2 regions of the Alloalcanivorax sp. C16-2 genome follow, and region 1 is predicted to be linked to the other one. Evidence: predicted binding sites of a transcription regulator. Region 1 holds the regulator's gene; the other holds the start of a gene.
The links. Region 1 encodes sigma-54, which starts transcription at its own class of promoters, with help from an activator protein. Its sites were predicted from a motif close to TGGCACNNNNNTTGCTNT; they were not measured.

Region 1 (4,290 bases):
TTTGCTGGTAACCGCTACCTCGTCGTAGGTGCGGTCTTCGGTGAGCAGTTCACGTACTCGCATAGTCAGGGTCTGTCGGGTCGGACCTAGTGGCCGTGCTTACGGCCCACGGTCTTTTCCTTGTGTTTGAGGATTTGCCGGTCCAGCTTGCTGGTCAGGGCGTCAATGGCCGCGTACATGTCGTCCGCGTGGGCGGTGGCGAACAGGTCGGCACCGGAAATGTGGATGGTGGATTCCGCCTTGTGGGACTTGGGCTCCGGCGACAGGATCACCTGGATGCTGGTGATCTGGTCGGAGTGGCGTTCCAGTTTGGAGAATTTCTCGTCCACATAGTCACGCAGGGCGTCGGTGATATCCAGGTGGTGGCCACTGAGGTTGATTTGCATAGCTGGCTCCTTCTCTCTATTGAAAGAGATGTCCTTTTTTACCGTTCAAACCAGTCGCTTACGCGCGCTGGAGGACGGGATTCGCATCGCCTCTCGGTACTTGGCGACGGTGCGGCGCGCCACCTTGATACCCTGGTCGTTGAGCAGGTTCGCCAGCTTGTTGTCGCTGAGCGGCTTGCGAGGGTTCTCGGCGGCGACCAGCTTCTTAATGATGGCACGAATGGCCGTGGAGGAACACTCACCGCCGCCGTCCGTGTCCACATGGCTGGAAAAGAAGTACTTAAGTTCGAACACGCCCCGGGGAGTCAGCATGAATTTTTGGTTGGTGACCCGGCTGATGGTGGATTCGTGCATTTCCACCGCCTCGGCGATGTCGGCCAGGACCAGCGGTTTCATGGCCTCCTCGCCGTAGTTGAAGAAGTCCTGCTGGACCTCGACGATGCGGCTGGCCACCTTGAGCAGGGTGTCGTTGCGGCTTTGCAGGCTTTTCAGGAACCACTTGGCTTCCTGCATGCAGTTACGCAGGTACTGGCCGTCTTCACCGCCTACCTGGCGGGCCATGTGGGCGTACTGGGCATGCAGGTTGACCTTGGGCAGCACTTCCTCGTTGAGTTCCACCCGCCAGCCGCCGCGATGGGCGCGCACCACCACGTCGGGCACGGCGTAATCCACCTCTTCGCCACCGATCTGTTGCCCGGGCGCGGGGTCCAGGGTACGCAGCACCGCCAGGGCCGCGACCAGGTCCGCCTCGCCCACGCCGAGGGTGCGGCGCAGGCCGGCGTAGTCGTGTTTCTCAAGCAGTTCCTGATGGTCGAGGATGGCCCGGGCGGTGCCCAGGTGTTCGGTGTCCCCCGGCAATTGTGCCAATTGCACGCCCAGACACTCGGCCAGGTCGCGGCTGGCCACGCCCACCGGATCGAATTGCTGCAGCCGGTGCAGCACGGCCACCACCTCGTCCTCTTCCACCGGGTCGTCCGGGTCGTTGATCTGGGTTTCCGCGGTGGTCAGCAGGTCGGCCAGGGATACCGTTACGTAACCGCGTTCGTCCAGGGCTTCGAGAATGATCTGCGCGATCACCCGGTCGCGGTCGCTCATCGGGGTCAGGTTGAGCTGCCATTCCAGGTGCTCAAGCAGGGTTACCGGGTTGGCGTGGCGCTGCTGCCAGGCATCGGCGTCGTCACCTTCACCGCTGGAACCGGCGCTGCTCTGGCCCACGTAGAGGTCGTCCCAGTCACTGTCGGTTTCCACCTGGCCCTCGACCAGGTCATCGAGGGCGTCATCGCGCTCCAGGTCGAGATCGCCGTCGGCGTCGCCGTCCGAATCATCGGCGGAGAAGTCCTCGGCGCCGTCCTCCAGCTCCAGCAGCGGGTTGTTTTCCACCGCCTGCTGGATCTCCATGCGCAGGTCCAGCGTCGACAGTTGCAGCAGGCGGATCGCCTGTTGCAGCTGGGGCGTCATGGTGAGCTGCTGGCCGATTTGCAGTTGTAGGGTGGGTTTCATGCTGCCTGTGAGGTCATTGTTCTCGCGAAGACCGGCAGCATAGCAGCATCAAATCAGATTAAGCAATAATCATGCCAGGTATTGCGTTTTGGGGGAGGAGGGTGTAGGGCGGGGAGCCGGCTCTCAGAGCCGGAAGTCCGCCCCAAGGTAGACATCCCGAACCTGCTGGTTACCCAGGATGGAGGACGAATCGCCCTCGGCGATGATGTGCCCGGTACTGACAATATAGGCCGTGTCGCAGATGTCCAGAGTTTCCCGCACATTGTGGTCGGTGATCAGCACGCCGATGCCGCGATCCTTGAGGTGGCGGATGATGCCTTTGATATCGTTCACGGAGATCGGGTCGACCCCGGCGAAGGGTTCGTCGAGCAGGATGAAATCCGGGTCCGTGGCCAGGCCGCGGGCGATTTCCGCGCGCCGCCGCTCGCCGCCGGACAGGCTCATGCCCATGGAGTCGCGAATGTGGTCGATATGGAACTCCTGGAGCAGGTTCTCCAGGCGCTCCTTGCGCTCTTCGTTGGACAGGTTCTTGCGGGTTTCCAGGATCGCCATGATGTTCTGCTCCACGGTCAGGCGGCGGAAGATGCTCGCCTCCTGGGGCAGGTAGCCGATGCCGCGCTGGGCGCGACCGTGCATGGGCAGGTGGGTGATGTCGTTGCCGTTGATCTCGATGCGACCGGCGTCGGCGGCCACCAGCCCCACGATCATGTAGAAGCAGGTGGTCTTGCCGGCGCCGTTGGGGCCCAGCAAGCCGACGATCTGGCCGGCTTCCACTTCCAGGGACACGTCCTCGATGACGCGGGTGTTCTTGTAGCTCTTGGCCAGGTTATGGGCGCTCAGATGTGCCATTCAGGGAGTCTCCGCCTGGTCCTGCTGGTTGTCGCTGCCGCCGGCATCGCCATCGGTGGCCGGCTGCTCATCGTCGGTGTCGCCGGCTTTTCCGGTGTTCTTGGCCGGGATCACCAGGCGCACCCGCTTGTCGCCCTCGCTGCTGGCGTCCACCCGCCGGGAATCCAGATTGTATTCCACGCGGGCACCCTCGAAGGTGTTGCCCTGGTGGTCCACATGGGCGTCGCCGGTGAGCACCAGGCGGCGGGTGGTCAGGTCGTAGACCAGGTTGCTGGCGCGGGCCTGCAGTTCCTTGCCTTCCTTCATGCGCACCGGATTGCCGGTGGCCTCGACGCGCACCAGTTCATTGTTTTCGGTGAACAGGCGGATCACGTCGGCGTACAGGTGGCGGTTGCCCTGGATCATTTCCGCGTTGCCCCGGTACACGCCGGTGCCGGCGCTCTGCTCGAAGGTGGCGCTGTCGGCGCTTACTTCCACCGGCTGGCCGCCGGGGGGCTGGGCGGCGCCGGCCAGGCCGGTGAGCAGCAGGCCGAGCATCAGGCCCAGGCGGCGCGGATCAATTACCCGTGAATTCACTTACCACTCCTTGTTCGAGGGTCATTTCGCCGCTGGTCAAGTCGGCGTCCATGCGGCCCGCCCGGGTGCTGCCGTCCCGGTGGCGCAGGGTCAGATCACCGGGCGCGCGCACCCGGTTTTCCTTGTTCAGATAGCGCAACTCCCCGGTGGTCAGGTCGACACCGTTGGTTTCGCTGTGGGCCTTGACCTGGTCCAGGAAGACGATGACGTCGCCATTGTCGCGCACTTCACCACGCTGGGAGTGGATGGTCCAGGCGCCGTTTTCATTTTCCATGCGCAGGTCCGGGGCGATGAGCTGGGTCAGGGCCTGGCGCTGGTACTGTTCCAGATGGTCGGCCTTGAGGTCGTACTGCACCTGCCCGGTTTCCGGGTCATAGGCCTTGGCGGTGATGTTGTCGGCGATGATCAGCGGCGCGTTGAGGAAGGCCTCGCGGTCTTCCTCCAGGGGGTTGTCCCACTCGTGCAGGGTCATCAGCACGATCAGGCCGAGCAGGATCACCCCGGTGGCACTGAGCAGACCCTGACGCTTCATGGCGCCTCCCGCAGGGCGATCAGGGCGTCGCAGATCTCACGCACCGCGCCCTCGCCGCCGCGGGCGGTGGTGACATGGTCGGCGGCGTCCTTGGCGCAGGCGTGGGCGTTGGCCGGGGCGAAGGTGATCCGCGCCCATCGCAGGGCGCCCACATCCGGCTCGTCGTCGCCGGCGTAGCCGGTTTCCCCGGCGTCGATGCCCAGGGAGGCGGCCAGATCGGCGAGCGCCTCGGCCTTGTCCTCACGGCCCTGAATCACATGGGCGATGCCCAGGTCCCGGGCGCGGCGCGCCACCATGGGGGTATCGCGACCGGTGATGATGGCCAGGGTGACGCCGCTGGCGGCCAGTTTCTTCAGGCCGTGGCCGTCCAGGGTGTTGAACACCTTGAGCGCTTCGCCCTCGGGGCCAAAATAAAGACGACCGTCGGTCATCACGCCATCCACGTCG
Region 2 (4,290 bases), on a different contig from region 1:
CCGCGACGCGGTGATGGTCCGGGTTCGCGACCGGCTGGTGGCGGTGCTGCGGGACATGTCGCGCTTCTATCGGCACTGAACTTGACGCTCCGGTTCGTCAACGGGGTGTGATTTGCTATACTGCGCCGCCCGATTTTTGAGCAACGCGCTGAGCAAATCCTATGTCCGAGGCCGCAACCCCGATCACCACCCCCGAACCCATCCAGCGGCGCGCCATCGCCCTGGTGTCCGGTGGGCTGGACTCCATGCTGGCGGTGAAAGTGATGCAGGAGCAGGGCATCCACGTGGAAGGGGTGAATTTCTTCACCGGTTTCTGCGTGGAAGGCCATACCCACGCCATCCGCAAGAAGGATAAGGAAAAGAACAAGCGCAACAATGCGCTCTGGGTAGCCGAGAAGCTGGGCATCAAGCTGCACATCCTGGATATCTCCGAGGAGTACAAGGATGTGGTGCTCAACCCCAAGCACGGCTACGGCGCCAACCTGAACCCCTGCCTGGACTGCAAGATCTTCATGGTCAACCAGGCCACCCTGATGCTCAACAAGGCCCGCGAGCTGGCCGGCGAGAAGGGGTTCGATTTCATCATCACCGGTGAGGTGGTGGGCCAGCGGCCCAAGAGCCAGCGCAAGGAAACCATGCCCATCATCAGCAGCGAATCCGGCGCCGACGACCGGCTGCTGCGCCCGCTGAGCGCGCGCAACCTGCCGGAAACCCTGCCGGAGCGCGAAGGCTGGGTGGACCGCGAGCGGCTGTACGACTTTTCCGGCCGCAACCGCAAGCCGCAGATGGCCCTGGCCAGGCATTTTGGCCTGGAGGAGTATGCCCAGCCCGCCGGCGGCTGCTGCTTCCTCACCGACGAATCCTATTCCAACAAGCTGGCCGACCTGTGGCGCGCCCGCAACGAGCGCCGCTACGAGCTGGACGACATCATGCTGCTCAAGGTGGGGCGTCATATCCGGCCCGCCGAGCACCACAAGCTGATCATCAGCCGGGAAGAAGGCGAGAACCGCTTCCTGGAAGGCTACCGCTACCAGTTCACCAGCCTCACCACGGTCAGTTGCCCGGGGCCGTTGGCCCTGGTGGACGGCACCTTCGAGTCCGAACAGGAATTGCGCCGGGCCGCGGCCATCGTGGCGCGCTATTCCAAGGGCCGTGGCGACGACGAGGTGGTCCTGGAAGTGAAGGAGCCCGGCGGCGTGGCCCGGGAAATCACGGTGGCCCCGGCGCTGCCCGATGACATCCCTCTTTCCTGGCATGTGGGCTGAACCATGACCGAAAACGTTCATGAACTGGATGTGCGCCGGCAGCTGTGCCCCATTCCGGTGATCAAAACCCAGAACAAGGTCAATGAACTGGCGCAAGGGGCCGTCCTGCGGGTAACCTGCACGGACCCCGGCGCGCTCAACGATATTCCCGCCTGGTGCCGCATCAATGGCCATGAAGTGTTGAAAACCGAGCAGGACGACCGGGAAGTGGTGATCACCCTCCGGGTCGGCGAAGCGTCGGTGGCACTATAATGGTGCGTTGTGCCGTCGGTGTGCACTCTTGTGGTGCTTTGCGCCGGGCAAAATACATCCAGAGGGCGTCAAACCCCCGAGGGTGCGCCAAAAAAGGGCTGGCACAATAATTGCTCACCCTATAGGCGTGCGGGCCCCCGTGGCCTGGGTAGCCAAGCAGAGGCTCCCAAGAATAACGGCTCTTCGCGTGCCGGCAGCCAAGGCGGCGAGCAGCCAGAAACATACCCGTTCCAGGAGGACGCTCGATAATGTCTGAAAAGACGCTGAAACTGATCAAAGACAACGACGTGAAGTGGGTGGACCTGCGTTTCACCGACAGCCGCGGCAAGGAGCAGCACGTCACTCTGCCGGTGGGCGAGATCGATGACGATTTCTTCCAGGACGGTAAGATGTTCGACGGTTCCTCCATCGCTGGCTGGAAGGGTATCAACGAATCCGACATGATCCTGATGCCGGAAGACGAAACCGCCGTCCTCGATCCCTTCACCGACGTCGCCACCCTGAACCTGCGCTGCAACATCGTCGAGCCCGCCACCATGCAGGGCTACGAGCGGGACCCGCGTTCCGTGGCGTTGCGCGCCGAGGAATACCTGAAGTCCACCGGCATCGCCGACAGCGCGCTGTTCGGTCCGGAGCCGGAGTTCTTCGTATTCGATTCCGTGCAGTGGAAGTCCGACATGTCCGGCTCCATGTACAGCATCTACTCCGAGGAAGCGGCCTGGGTGTCCGCCGATGAGTTCGAGAAGAACAACATCGGTCACCGTCCCGGCGTGAAAGGCGGCTACTTCCCGGTTCCCCCGGTGGACAGCCTGCACGACCTGCGTGGCGCCATGTGCGCGGCCATGGAGCAGATGGGTCTGGAAATCGAAGTGCACCACCACGAAGTGGGCACCGCCGGCCAGTGCGAGATCGGTGTGGGCGCCAACACCCTCACCAAGAAAGCCGACGAAGTGCAGATCCTCAAGTACTGCGTGCACAACGTGGCCCACGCCTACGGCAAAACCGCCACTTTCATGCCCAAGCCGCTGATCGGTGACAACGGCTCCGGTATGCACGTGCACATGTCCCTGGCCAAAGACGGCAAGAACCTGTTCGCCGGTGACGAGTACGCGGGCCTGTCCGAGGAAGCGCTGTTCTACATCGGCGGTGTGATCAAGCACGCCCGCGCGCTGAACGCCTTCACCAACGGCTCCACCAACTCCTACAAACGTCTGGTGCCCGGCTTCGAAGCCCCGGTAATGCTGGCGTACTCCGCCCGTAACCGCTCCGCTTCCATCCGCATTCCGTGGGTGAGCAACCCGAAAGCGCGTCGCATCGAGACCCGCTTCCCGGACCCGTCCGCCAACCCGTACCTGTGCTTCGCCGCGCTGATGATGGCCGGCCTGGACGGCATCAAGAACAAGATCCACCCGGGCGACGCCATGGACAAGGATCTGTACGACCTGCCGGCCGAGGAAGCCAAGGACATCCCGACCGTGGCGCATACCCTGACCATGGCGCTGGACGCCCTGGAAGCGGATCAGGACTTCCTGACCCAGGGCGACGTGTTCACCAAGGACATGCTGGAAGGCTACATCGAGCTCAAGCGCGAAGAGATCGAGCGCCTGAACATGACCCCGCACCCGGTCGAGTTCGATATGTACTACAGCTGCTAAGGGTTCGCCCCGAGGCACCACGAAAAACCCCGCTCCGGCGGGGTTTTTTGGTTTATCGCGCTTTGACGGAAAGTCGCGCCCCGACTGGAGCGAGACTTTCCGTCAAAGCGCGATGAACCATTTTTTTGTGGCGGGGGCCCTTTTTTCGGGGGTGGGCAGGCCGCAGAATCGGGGCATCGTCTTATTCGGGGGAATGCCATGAAAACCTGGCCGCTGCTGTTGATCCTGCTGCCGCTGGCGGCGCTGGCCCAGACCGACACGGACGCCGCGCCGTCCGCGGGCATCTACCGGGTAGTGGATGAGAACGGCAATGTGGTGTTTACCGATAACCCGCCGGAAAACAGCGGCGCCGAGCCGGTGAGCGTCGGCCCCACCAACACCATGGACAGCCCCCGGCCCCGGGAGGACGCCATTCCGCGCGCCCCGGACGACGACCGGGCGAGCGACCCGCGGCGTGGGCCGGACGCCACGGACTTCAACGGTTACCGGAGTCTCACCATCGTCAGCCCCGCCAACCAGGCCACGGTGCGCCTTCCCCAGGATAACCCGGTGACGATAGAAGTGCGGGTGGAGCCGCGTCCGCCGGAGGGCCATCGGGTGGAGTTGATCGACAATGGCACGCCGGTGCAGGGCCTCTCCCTGGACTTTCCCGACCCGGGCACCCATTCCCTGCGCGCGGTGATCAAGGATTCCCAGGGGCGGATCCTGATCACTTCCGATCCGATCACCCTCTATGTGCACCGGGTCAGTGCCGCCGACGGCGCTGGCGCCGGCGGTGGGCTGCCGTCCGTGGGCGGCGCCGCGCAACGGGGGGGCGCCGCCGCCGCCGGAGGCAGCGCCAAGGGCGGGAGTGCCGCGCAACGGGGCGCCGCCGGTGCCCTGGGAGCGCCGGCGACGCGCGCCACGCGCTGATAATTCGCACCAAATCGGTGCATTCCCCGCCTCTTCTTTCTACACTGCACCGAGACGACCCGCCGGGTCGCCCGTTCCCGGGGCCTTCGAGCCCCATGACGGGTGGCCTGATAATTGCTTATGCCCTGTTATGGGCCGAATGATGAATTCAGACACGGTGCTGCAGAAACGATTGCTCGACCACCTCCGCACGGCGGTGATGATGC

Region 2: a site for sigma-54 is predicted at 1,617-1,634, ahead of glnA (glutamate--ammonia ligase). Genes of this name have one in related genera too.

Annotation. Positions count from the first base shown of each region.
Region 1 is NZ_JBKFTL010000002.1:620,024-624,313, reverse strand. Features, by position in the region: gene ptsN (PTS IIA-like nitrogen regulatory protein PtsN) at 1-63, opposite strand, end outside; gene hpf (ribosome hibernation-promoting factor, HPF/YfiA family) at 87-386, opposite strand; gene ACLD02_RS13135 (RNA polymerase factor sigma-54) at 432-1,886, opposite strand; gene lptB (LPS export ABC transporter ATP-binding protein) at 2,010-2,735, opposite strand; gene lptA (lipopolysaccharide transport periplasmic protein LptA) at 2,736-3,311, opposite strand; gene lptC (LPS export ABC transporter periplasmic protein LptC) at 3,292-3,843, opposite strand; gene ACLD02_RS13115 (KdsC family phosphatase) at 3,840-4,290, opposite strand, start outside.
Region 2 is NZ_JBKFTL010000004.1:143,431-147,720, reverse strand. Features, by position in the region: gene ACLD02_RS15985 (sulfatase-like hydrolase/transferase) at 1-79, shown strand, start outside; gene ACLD02_RS15980 (tRNA (5-methylaminomethyl-2-thiouridylate)-methyltransferase) at 162-1,265, shown strand; gene ACLD02_RS15975 (sulfurtransferase TusA family protein) at 1,269-1,517, shown strand; gene glnA (glutamate--ammonia ligase) at 1,766-3,172, shown strand; gene ACLD02_RS15965 (DUF4124 domain-containing protein) at 3,371-4,084, shown strand; gene glnL (nitrogen regulation protein NR(II)) at 4,215-4,290, shown strand, end outside.